DNA from 2 places in the Streptomyces bottropensis ATCC 25435 genome. Region 2 is predicted to be linked to the other one. Evidence: riboswitches for the same ligand, from Rfam matches in the RefSeq annotation. Region 2 holds a riboswitch; the other holds the start of a gene.
What was found. Region 2 has a riboswitch for glycine ahead of gcvT (glycine cleavage system aminomethyltransferase GcvT). Riboswitches for the same ligand answer to the same signal wherever they lie in the genome.
Positions count from the first base shown of each region.

Region 1: it holds a riboswitch for glycine, as region 2 does, so the genes downstream of both, gcvP (aminomethyl-transferring glycine dehydrogenase) here and gcvT (glycine cleavage system aminomethyltransferase GcvT) in region 2, are expected to answer to the same signal.

Region 1 covers NZ_KB911581.1:3,820,058-3,824,262, reverse strand. The annotation lists gene gcvP (aminomethyl-transferring glycine dehydrogenase) at 1-1,821, opposite strand, end outside; glycine riboswitch at 1,994-2,091, opposite strand; gene STRBO_RS0116870 (PRC-barrel domain-containing protein) at 2,215-2,583, shown strand; gene STRBO_RS0116865 (DNA polymerase IV) at 2,687-4,039, opposite strand; gene STRBO_RS0116860 (MerR family transcriptional regulator) at 4,097-4,205, opposite strand, start outside.
Region 2 covers NZ_KB911581.1:1,846,052-1,850,256, forward strand. The annotation lists gene glyA (serine hydroxymethyltransferase) at 1-64, opposite strand, end outside; gene gcvH (glycine cleavage system protein GcvH) at 83-460, opposite strand; gene gcvT (glycine cleavage system aminomethyltransferase GcvT) at 585-1,712, opposite strand; glycine riboswitch at 1,748-1,870, opposite strand; glycine riboswitch at 1,871-1,967, opposite strand; gene STRBO_RS0108290 (AAA family ATPase) at 2,184-2,852, shown strand; gene STRBO_RS0108295 (enhanced serine sensitivity protein SseB) at 2,941-3,717, shown strand; gene STRBO_RS0108300 (enhanced serine sensitivity protein SseB C-terminal domain-containing protein) at 3,915-4,205, shown strand, end outside.

The DNA of each region.
Region 1 (4,205 bases), 2.0 Mb from region 2:
GCCGTGCGCGGAGGACGGGATGAGGCACACCGTCCGCTGCTCGTCACCGTTCGCACGGTGGTACCCGCGCACGGCCAGGAGCCCCGCCAGCTCCCCCTGCGAGCCGGCGTTCGGCTGCAGGGACACCTTGTCGTACCCGGTGGCCTCCGCGAGCTGCTCCTCCAGTTCACGGATGAGCGTGAGATAGCCCTGCGCCTGCTCGGCGGGCGCGAACGGGTGCAGCTGTCCGAACTCGGGCCACGTCACCGGCTCCATCTCGGTGGTGGCGTTGAGCTTCATCGTGCAGGAGCCGAGCGGGATCATGCCCCGGTCCAGCGCGTAGTCCCGGTCCGCGAGCCGGCGCAGGTAGCGCAGCATCGCGGTCTCGGAGCGGTGGTCGTGGAAGACCGGGTGCGTCAGGTAGTCGTCCGACCGCAGCAGCGCCTCGGGCAGCGTGTCCGCCGCGGCGGCGTCCAGGGCCCCCACGTCACCCTCCACGCCGAACGCGGTCCATACGGCGCCCAGCTGGGCCCGCGTGGTGGTCTCGTCGCAGGAGACCGACACCAGGTCGGCGTCCACGAGGTGCAGGTTCACGCCATGTTCCCGGGCGGCGGCCACGACCTCACCGGCCCGGCCCGGCACCCGCACGGTCAGCGTGTCGAAGTACGACCCGTGCACGACCTCGATCCCACCGGCCGTGAGCCCCGCGGCGAGCACGGTGGCGTACCGGTGGGTACGCCGGGCGATGGTCCGCAGCCCCTCAGGCCCGTGGTAGACGGCGTACATGCCGGCCATCACGGCGAGCAGCACCTGCGCCGTACAGATGTTGCTGGTCGCCTTCTCCCGGCGGATGTGCTGCTCCCGCGTCTGCAGGGCCAGCCGGTACGCCTTGTGTCCGTCGGCGTCCACGGACACCCCGACCAGCCGCCCGGGCAGGCTGCGCGCGAACTTCTCCTGCACGGCCATGTAACCCGCGTGCGGCCCGCCGAAGGCCATCGGCACACCGAAGCGCTGCGTGGTCCCGACGGCGATGTCGGCGCCCAGCTCACCGGGTGAGGCCAGCAGGGTCAGCGCCAGCAGATCGGCGGCGACGGTGACGAGCGCGCCGAGCGCGTGGGCCTGTTCGACGACCGGCTTGAGATCCCGTACGACACCGGAGGCGCCCGGGTACTGCAGCAGCACCCCGTTGATGTCGCGCGAGGCGATGTCGGCCGGGATTCCCTCGCTCAGATCGGCGACGACGACCTCGACACCGGCCGGCTCGGCGCGGGTCCGGATCACGGCGATCGTCTGCGGCAGCGCGTCCGCGTCGACGAGGAAGAGGCCCTTCTTGTTCTTGCCCATGCGCCGCGACAACGCCATGGCCTCGGCGGCGGCGGTGCCCTCGTCGAGCAGCGAGGCCCCGGAGGTGGGCAGCCCCGTCAGCTCGGCGACCATGGTCTGGAAGTTCAGCAGGGCCTCCAGCCGCCCCTGGGAGATCTCGGGCTGGTACGGGGTGTAGGCCGTGTACCAGGCCGGGTTCTCCATGACGTTGCGGAGGATGACGGGCGGCGTGAAGGTCCCGTAGTACCCGAGCCCGATCATCGAGCCCAGCACCTGGTTGCGGTCCGCGAGGGAACGCAGCTCGGCGAGCACCTCGGCCTCGGTACGCGCCCCGGGGAGGTCCAGCGCCTCGGCGTTCTTGATCACGTCCGGGACCGCGGCCGCCGTCAGTTCGTCCAGCGAGCCGTACCCGACGTGCGCGAGCATCTTGGCCCGGGCCTCGGCGTCCGGGCCGATGTGGCGCCGCTCGAAGGGGATTCCCTGTTCGAGCTCGGAAAGCGGAATGCGATGGGCGGTCATTACGGAGGCCTCCTGGTCTGACACGACCTTCGAGGGGCACCACGGCACGGGCGCCCCGACGGCCTCCCCCTCTGTCATCTCAACCTGAGAGCTTCACCGGTCCAGGTACGGACCGGCTTTCACCGTCGGTGAGAGCGGGAGCCGTGGCACCCGCTCTGCTTTCCAGAGTGACCTCGTCCGTGCGGTACGTGGGCCTGAGAGATTCCGGGGAGGATTTGCTCCTTCGGCGCCTGCCGGATGGTGTCCGGAGGACTCTCCCGCACGGGGTCAGCAGCCGCTGCCAGCGTATCAGCGCGGGCAACGCACTGGTCTTCGAGTGGCCGCCGCTCCCGATGTGCCTTTTCGTAGTGTGAGAGACGATTCGCGACCCCTTGGCGACCACCTGGAGGGCCCGTGCAGACCGACATCGATCCGCGCCACCTGATCGGCCGCAAGGCGTTCGACCGCAAGGGAAGCAAGATCGGCACCGTGGATGAGGTCTACCTGGACGACGCCACCGGCATCCCCGAGTGGGCCGCGATACGCATGGGCTTCTTCGGTCGCGACGCCTTCGTCCCCCTGGAGCCCAGCGAACTGTACGAGGGCACCCTCCGCATCCCCTTCGACCGCGCCCTCATCAAGGACGCCCCCGACTTCGGCGTGGGCCGCCACCTCTCCCCCGAGCAGGAACTCCAGCTCTACCACCACTACGGCCTGGACATAGCCCCGCCGCAGCCCCTGGACCACGACTTCGGCGACGTGGCGAAGCGGGACGACACCTGAGCCGCTCCCCGCCACAGCCCCAGCCGCAGCCGCAGCCGCCACGAAAGCACCGGACGGCCGACGCGCCCTCACGCCCCCGGCGCCCCCGGCGCCCCCGTGGACCTCAGCCCAGCACCCCACCCGGCACCAGCGGCAACGGTTCCGCCGGCTCCAGCGCGGCGTCGTCCGTCCTGAACGTCCGCACCCGCCCCGGCCCCGCATCGAGCGGCGTCTCGAACCGCACGGTCACCCGCCCGAGCCCGCTCCCCTGCACCCATCCGTGCCCGTACTCGGCGTGCCGCACATCGTGCCCGGCCCTGAAGATCCGCTCCCCGCCCTCGCTCTCCTCCGCCACAGGCACCTCCACGCCGCCTCCGGCATCCTCCTCGACGAGCTCCGGCTCTCCCGCCGCCTGCGCGAACAGATCCTCCTGCGTGTAGTCGGCGAGCCCGCTCACCCCGACCCCCAGCAGCCGCACTCCACCCGTCGTGTCCACGGCCTCCAGCAGCCGGGCCGCGGCCTCGCGCACCACCGCGGGATCGTCCGTGGGTCCCCGCAACGTCTCGGACCGGGTCAGCGTCGAGAAGTCGTAGCGCCGCACCTTCAGCACGATCGTCCGCCCCGACAGTCCGGCCTCCCGCAGCCTGCGCACACAGCGGTCCGCGAGCCGCCGCACCTCCATCCGGACCCGTACCCGGTCGTGGATGTCCACGTCATACGTGTCCTCCACCGATACCGACTTCGTGTCCCGCTCGGCCACCACCGCCCGGTCGTCCCGTGCCAGCGCCATCGCGTACAGCCCGTGTCCGTGGGCCTTGCCGAGCAGTCGTACGACCTCGCCCTCACCCGCCTCCACGATCTCCTCGACCGTGGTGATCCCGGCCCGCCGCAGATGGTCCCCGGTCGCCGGGCCCACCCCCGGCAGGATCCGCACGGACATCGGTCCCAGCAACGCCCGCTCGATCCCCGGCTCGATCAGCACCAGCCCGTCCGGCTTGGCCTCCTCGGAGGCGATCTTCGCGAGCATCTTGGAGGCCGCGAGCCCGACGGAGCCCGTCAGCGCGGTCATGGCCCGTATGTCCGCACGCAACCGCTCCCCGACGAGCCGTGCCGACGCCTCGTCCGAGGCCGCGCCCCCGGCCTCCAGATCCACGAACGCCTCGTCCAGGCTCAGCGGCTCCACCAGGGGCGACAGCGCACGCAACAACCCCATGACCTGATCGCTGATCGCCCGGTAGAAGCCGAAGCGCGGCGTGAGATACGCGGCGTTCGGCGCGAGGCGGCGCGCCTGCGCCATCGGCATCGCCGAATGCACCCCGAAGACCCGCGCCTCGTACGAGGCGGTCGCGACCACCCCGCGCGGCCCCAGCCCGCCGACGACAACGGCTTTCCCCCGCAGACTCGGCTTCGACGCCTGCTCCGCCGAGGCGTAGAAGGCATCCATGTCGAGATGCAGGATCGTGGGCGCGGTTCTCACAGCTCCGATGCTGCCCTACGCCACTGACAACGCCCCACCCTGAGCCTGGGGCGCCCCTCAGACCGCCCGGTTGCGCCGCCGTGCCAGCTCGTCCGCCGGATTGTGGCCCACGAGCGTCTCCCCCGTGTCGACCCGCTCCCCGTGCAGCTGCGAGAGAGCGCTTTCG
Region 2 (4,205 bases):
CGGCGTCGACGGCGGCGGCGACCTCGGGGTCCAGCTCGTGCAGGGGAGTGTTCAGCAGCGACATGCGTACGACCTCGTCTTCTCAGCCGGCGGTGTGGGCGGCGTACTCGTCGGCGGAGAGCAGGTCGTCCGGCTCCTGCGCGACACGTACCTTGAACAGCCAGCCGCCCTCGAACGGGGCGGTGTTCACCAGCGACGGGTCGTTGACGACGTCCTCGTTGATCTCGGTGATCTCACCGGACACCGGCGAGTACAGGTCGCTCACCGACTTGGTGGACTCCAGTTCGCCGCAGGTCTCGCCCGCGGCCACCGTGGAGCCCACGTCGGGAAGCTGGGCGTAGACGACATCGCCGAGCGCGTTCGCCGCGAACTCCGTGATGCCGACCGTCGAGACGCCGTCCTCGGCGACCGACAGCCACTCGTGCTCCTTGCTGTAACGCAGCTGCTGGGGGTTGCTCATGGCCTGAATTCTCCTGTACGCGGGGGAGTGGTGATGAAGGGGGGACGGCTGAAACCGCTGTTGAGCAGCGCGGATGTGCCGAGGGTCACGCTCGGTACGACTACGGGCGAACGCTACGAAGGTGTCACTTCTGCCGCTTGTAGAAGGGCAGCGCCACGACCTCGTACGGCTCGTGGCTGCCCCGGATGTCCACGCCCACACCGGCGGTGCCCGGCGCGGAGTGCGTGGCGTCGACGTACGCCATGGCGATCGGCCTGCCCAGCGTCGGGGAGGGCGCTCCGGAGGTGACCTCGCCGATCACCTGGCCGTCGGCGACGACCTGGTAGCCGGCGCGCGGCACCCGGCGGCCCTCGGCGACCAGGCCCACGAGGACGCGCGGCGGGGCCGAGGCGGCACGCTCGGCGGCTGCCGCCAGCGCCGTGCGCCCGACGAAGTCGCCGTCCTTCTCGAACTTCACGACCCGCCCGAGCCCGGCGTCGAACGGCGTCAACGCGGTGGACAGCTCGTGCCCGTACAGCGGCATGCCCGCCTCCAGGCGGAGCGTGTCCCGGCAGGACAGCCCGCAGGGCACGAGACCGACGCCCTCGCCCGCCTTGGTCAGCGCCTGCCACAGCTCGACGGCGTGCTCCGGCTTCACGAACAGCTCGAAGCCGTCCTCGCCGGTGTAGCCGGTGCGCGCGATCAGCGCGGGGACCCCGGCGACCGTGCCCGGAAGGCCCGCGTAGTACTTCAGACCGTCGAGGTCGGCGTCGGTGAGGGCCGCCAGGATGCCGGGCGACTCGGGCCCCTGGACGGCGAGCAGCGCGTACGCGTCCCGGTCGTCCCGCACCTCGGCGTCGAACCCGGCGGCACGCTCGACGAGCGCGTCCAGCACCACCTGGGCGTTGGAGGCGTTCGCGACGACGAGGTACTCCGTGTCCGCGAGCCGGTAGACGATCAGGTCGTCGAGGATGCCGCCGTCCTCGCGGCAGATCATGGTGTAGCGGGCGCGGCCGGGCTTCACACCGCCGATGTTGCCGACCAGCGCGTGGTCGAGCAGCGCGGCGGCGCCGGGACCGGAGACGGTGATCTCGCCCATGTGGGAGAGGTCGAAGAGACCGGCCTTCGTGCGGACGGCGAGGTGCTCGTCGCGCTCGGAGCCGTAGCGCAGGGGCATGTCCCAGCCTGCGAAGTCGGTCATCGTCGCACCGAGGGCACGATGCAGGGCATCGAGCGCGGTACGGCGCGATCCAGCGGTGGGGCTACTGCTCATCGGTTCTGCTCCCAGGGCATGACAGGCGAGGGCGATCCTCCCCTTCTGTCATCGGAACCTGAGAGGTTCACCGCGACCGCGCGTACCGGTGGTCGTGGTTTGCACCTTGGGTGGAGCCGGCCCCTACGGAAGAGGCGCGGCCCGCTTTTCAGATGTGCCTCGCCCGCGCGGTATCTGGGCCTGAGAGATTCAAGGGAGGGACTTGCTCCTTCGGCGCCCCAGCGAGACTGCTGGGAGCTCTCCCGCGCGGATTCAAGCGGCCGGTATGCAGTTGGCGCGCACATCATTGCACGCATCGACGCGGCGCGGCAGGGGGACCTTTCACAGGTAGGGGACGACGAGGGGAAGCGGACACAGTGGTTCGTAGCACTCTTGTGGCAGGACGAGGACCGAACCAGGAGGGATCGGGCATTACCTTTTCTTTACAATCTGTGGGGATGGGTCTCCATACCCCTGGGGAGGACGATCACGGTGAACAGGACCACGGCGTACGCGACCACTTCGGGCATCGCCATGCCCAAGCAGCCCGTCGTACCGGCCGGTGAGGCGTGCGGCCCGTTCCCGAGGGCGGTCGTCCGCGACCTCAGGGAGCGTGCCGGGCGCAGCCCGCACGGACTGTCCTTCGGCCCGCAGGACCTGGTGGTGGTGACCGGGCTCCCCGGCAGCGGCAAGTCGACACTGATGCGGCGGAGCGTGCCGGGCGTGCGGATCGACTCCCAGGACACCCGCGACCGGTTCGACGCGCGCTTCGCCCGCCACCTGCCGTACGCGGCCTACCGGCCCTTCGTGCGCCTCGCCCACTACGCGGGGCTGCGGCGCGCCCTGCGCTCGGGGGAGGGCGTCGTCGTGCACGACTGCGGGGCGCAGGCATGGGTACGAAGCTGGCTCGCCCGGGAGGCCAGGAGGCGGGGCGGCACCCTGCATCTGCTGCTGCTCGACGTGACACCCGGCGAGGCGCGGGACGGGCAGCGGGAGCGGGGGCGAGGGGTGTCGCGGTACGCGTTCGCGCGGCACCGGGGTGCCATGACCAGACTGCTGCGGGGGGTCGAGGAGGGACGGCTGCCGCAGGGGTGCGGGGCGGCGGTGCTCCTCGACCGGGCGGCGGCGGACGTCCTGAAGCGGATCGACTTCGTGGGGTAGCGGGGCGCCCCGGAGGGGCGCGCCCCCGGCCCGGAAGCAATTAAGGTGCAGGGACAACAGCATCACGGAGCAAAGCGGTAGGCAGCAGATGGACTTCCCGGCGGACTTTCCGGCACAGGCGCATCCCCACGGGCACGGCGGGTGGCCCGGCAACGAGCTGGAGGAGGTGCTGTCCGCGTCGCTCGGCGTGCCCCAGGCCGGGGCGCGGATCGTGGAGGTGCTGGCCCGCAGCTTCGTCTGGGTGCCGCTGCCGGAGGGCGGCGGCCCGCAGAGCGGTCAGCTCGATCTGCCCACGATGGAGTTCGACGGCCAGGCGTACGTGCCGGTCTTCACCTCCGAGGAGCAGTTCCGCCAGGTCGTCGGCCACCACATGTCGTTCACGATCGCCCCGGCCGTCGAGTTCGCGCGCGGTCTGCCTCCGCAGATCGGCCTCGCCCTGAACCCGGACGGCGTCGTGGGCATGCCCTTGCCGCCGCCCGCCGTGGCCGAGCTGTGCCGGGCCGGACGGACCCCGCTGGACGGCACGGCGAACGGTGCCCGCGTCCGTCTCTTCGAACCGGACTGGCAGGACGACCCCGTGGACTTCCTCGCGGCCGCCTCCGCCGAGTTCGCCGCGACCGGGGTGGTCCTCTCCGCCCGCCGCTGCCTCGCCACCATCGAGACCGCCGCCCCCGTCATGTTCATCGGCGTCGAACTGGCTTCCTGGGAGGCCGACCGCGGCCTCCCCCTGGCCGCCCTCGGCAGGGCCCTGGCCAGGACGCCGGTTCCCTGGCCGGTCAACATGGTCTTCCTGGACGTCGCCCAGGACCCGGTGGGGGACTGGCTCCGCGAGAAGGTACGGCCGTTCTACCAACAGGGCTACTGATCAGTGCTTCTCGAAGGGGCGCGGGGCAGTGACATCACGCGGCTCCGCCGCGTGGGCGCGACCAGCCACGACGCGCCCGCCCTCCGTGACGCACGACAACCCCCGAGCCCTGACCGGCTCAACCCGCACACCACCTAAGCTGTTTCCCACCACCAGGGTCCACCACCCATCACGGTCCACATCGAAGGGCGGCCAACGTGAGCGCGAGCGGCAGCCGCATCGCCACCGGGCAGGTCGAGCACATGCTGCGGCAGGTGACGCCCGGGCGTTACGACGCCTACGAGGCGCTGCTGCGTGCCCTCGCCACCCCGTCCTCCGGCCAGATCTGGATGCTGCTCTGGCACGGCCAGGGCGGCTCCCCGGACGCGCAGTACGGGAACATGGAGGTCGAAGGGTTCAACTACGCCCCGTGCGTGACCTCCGCCCAGGAGCTCTCCGCCAGTGGCTGGAACCGCAGTTACGAGGTGGTCGACGGCCTCGACGTGGCC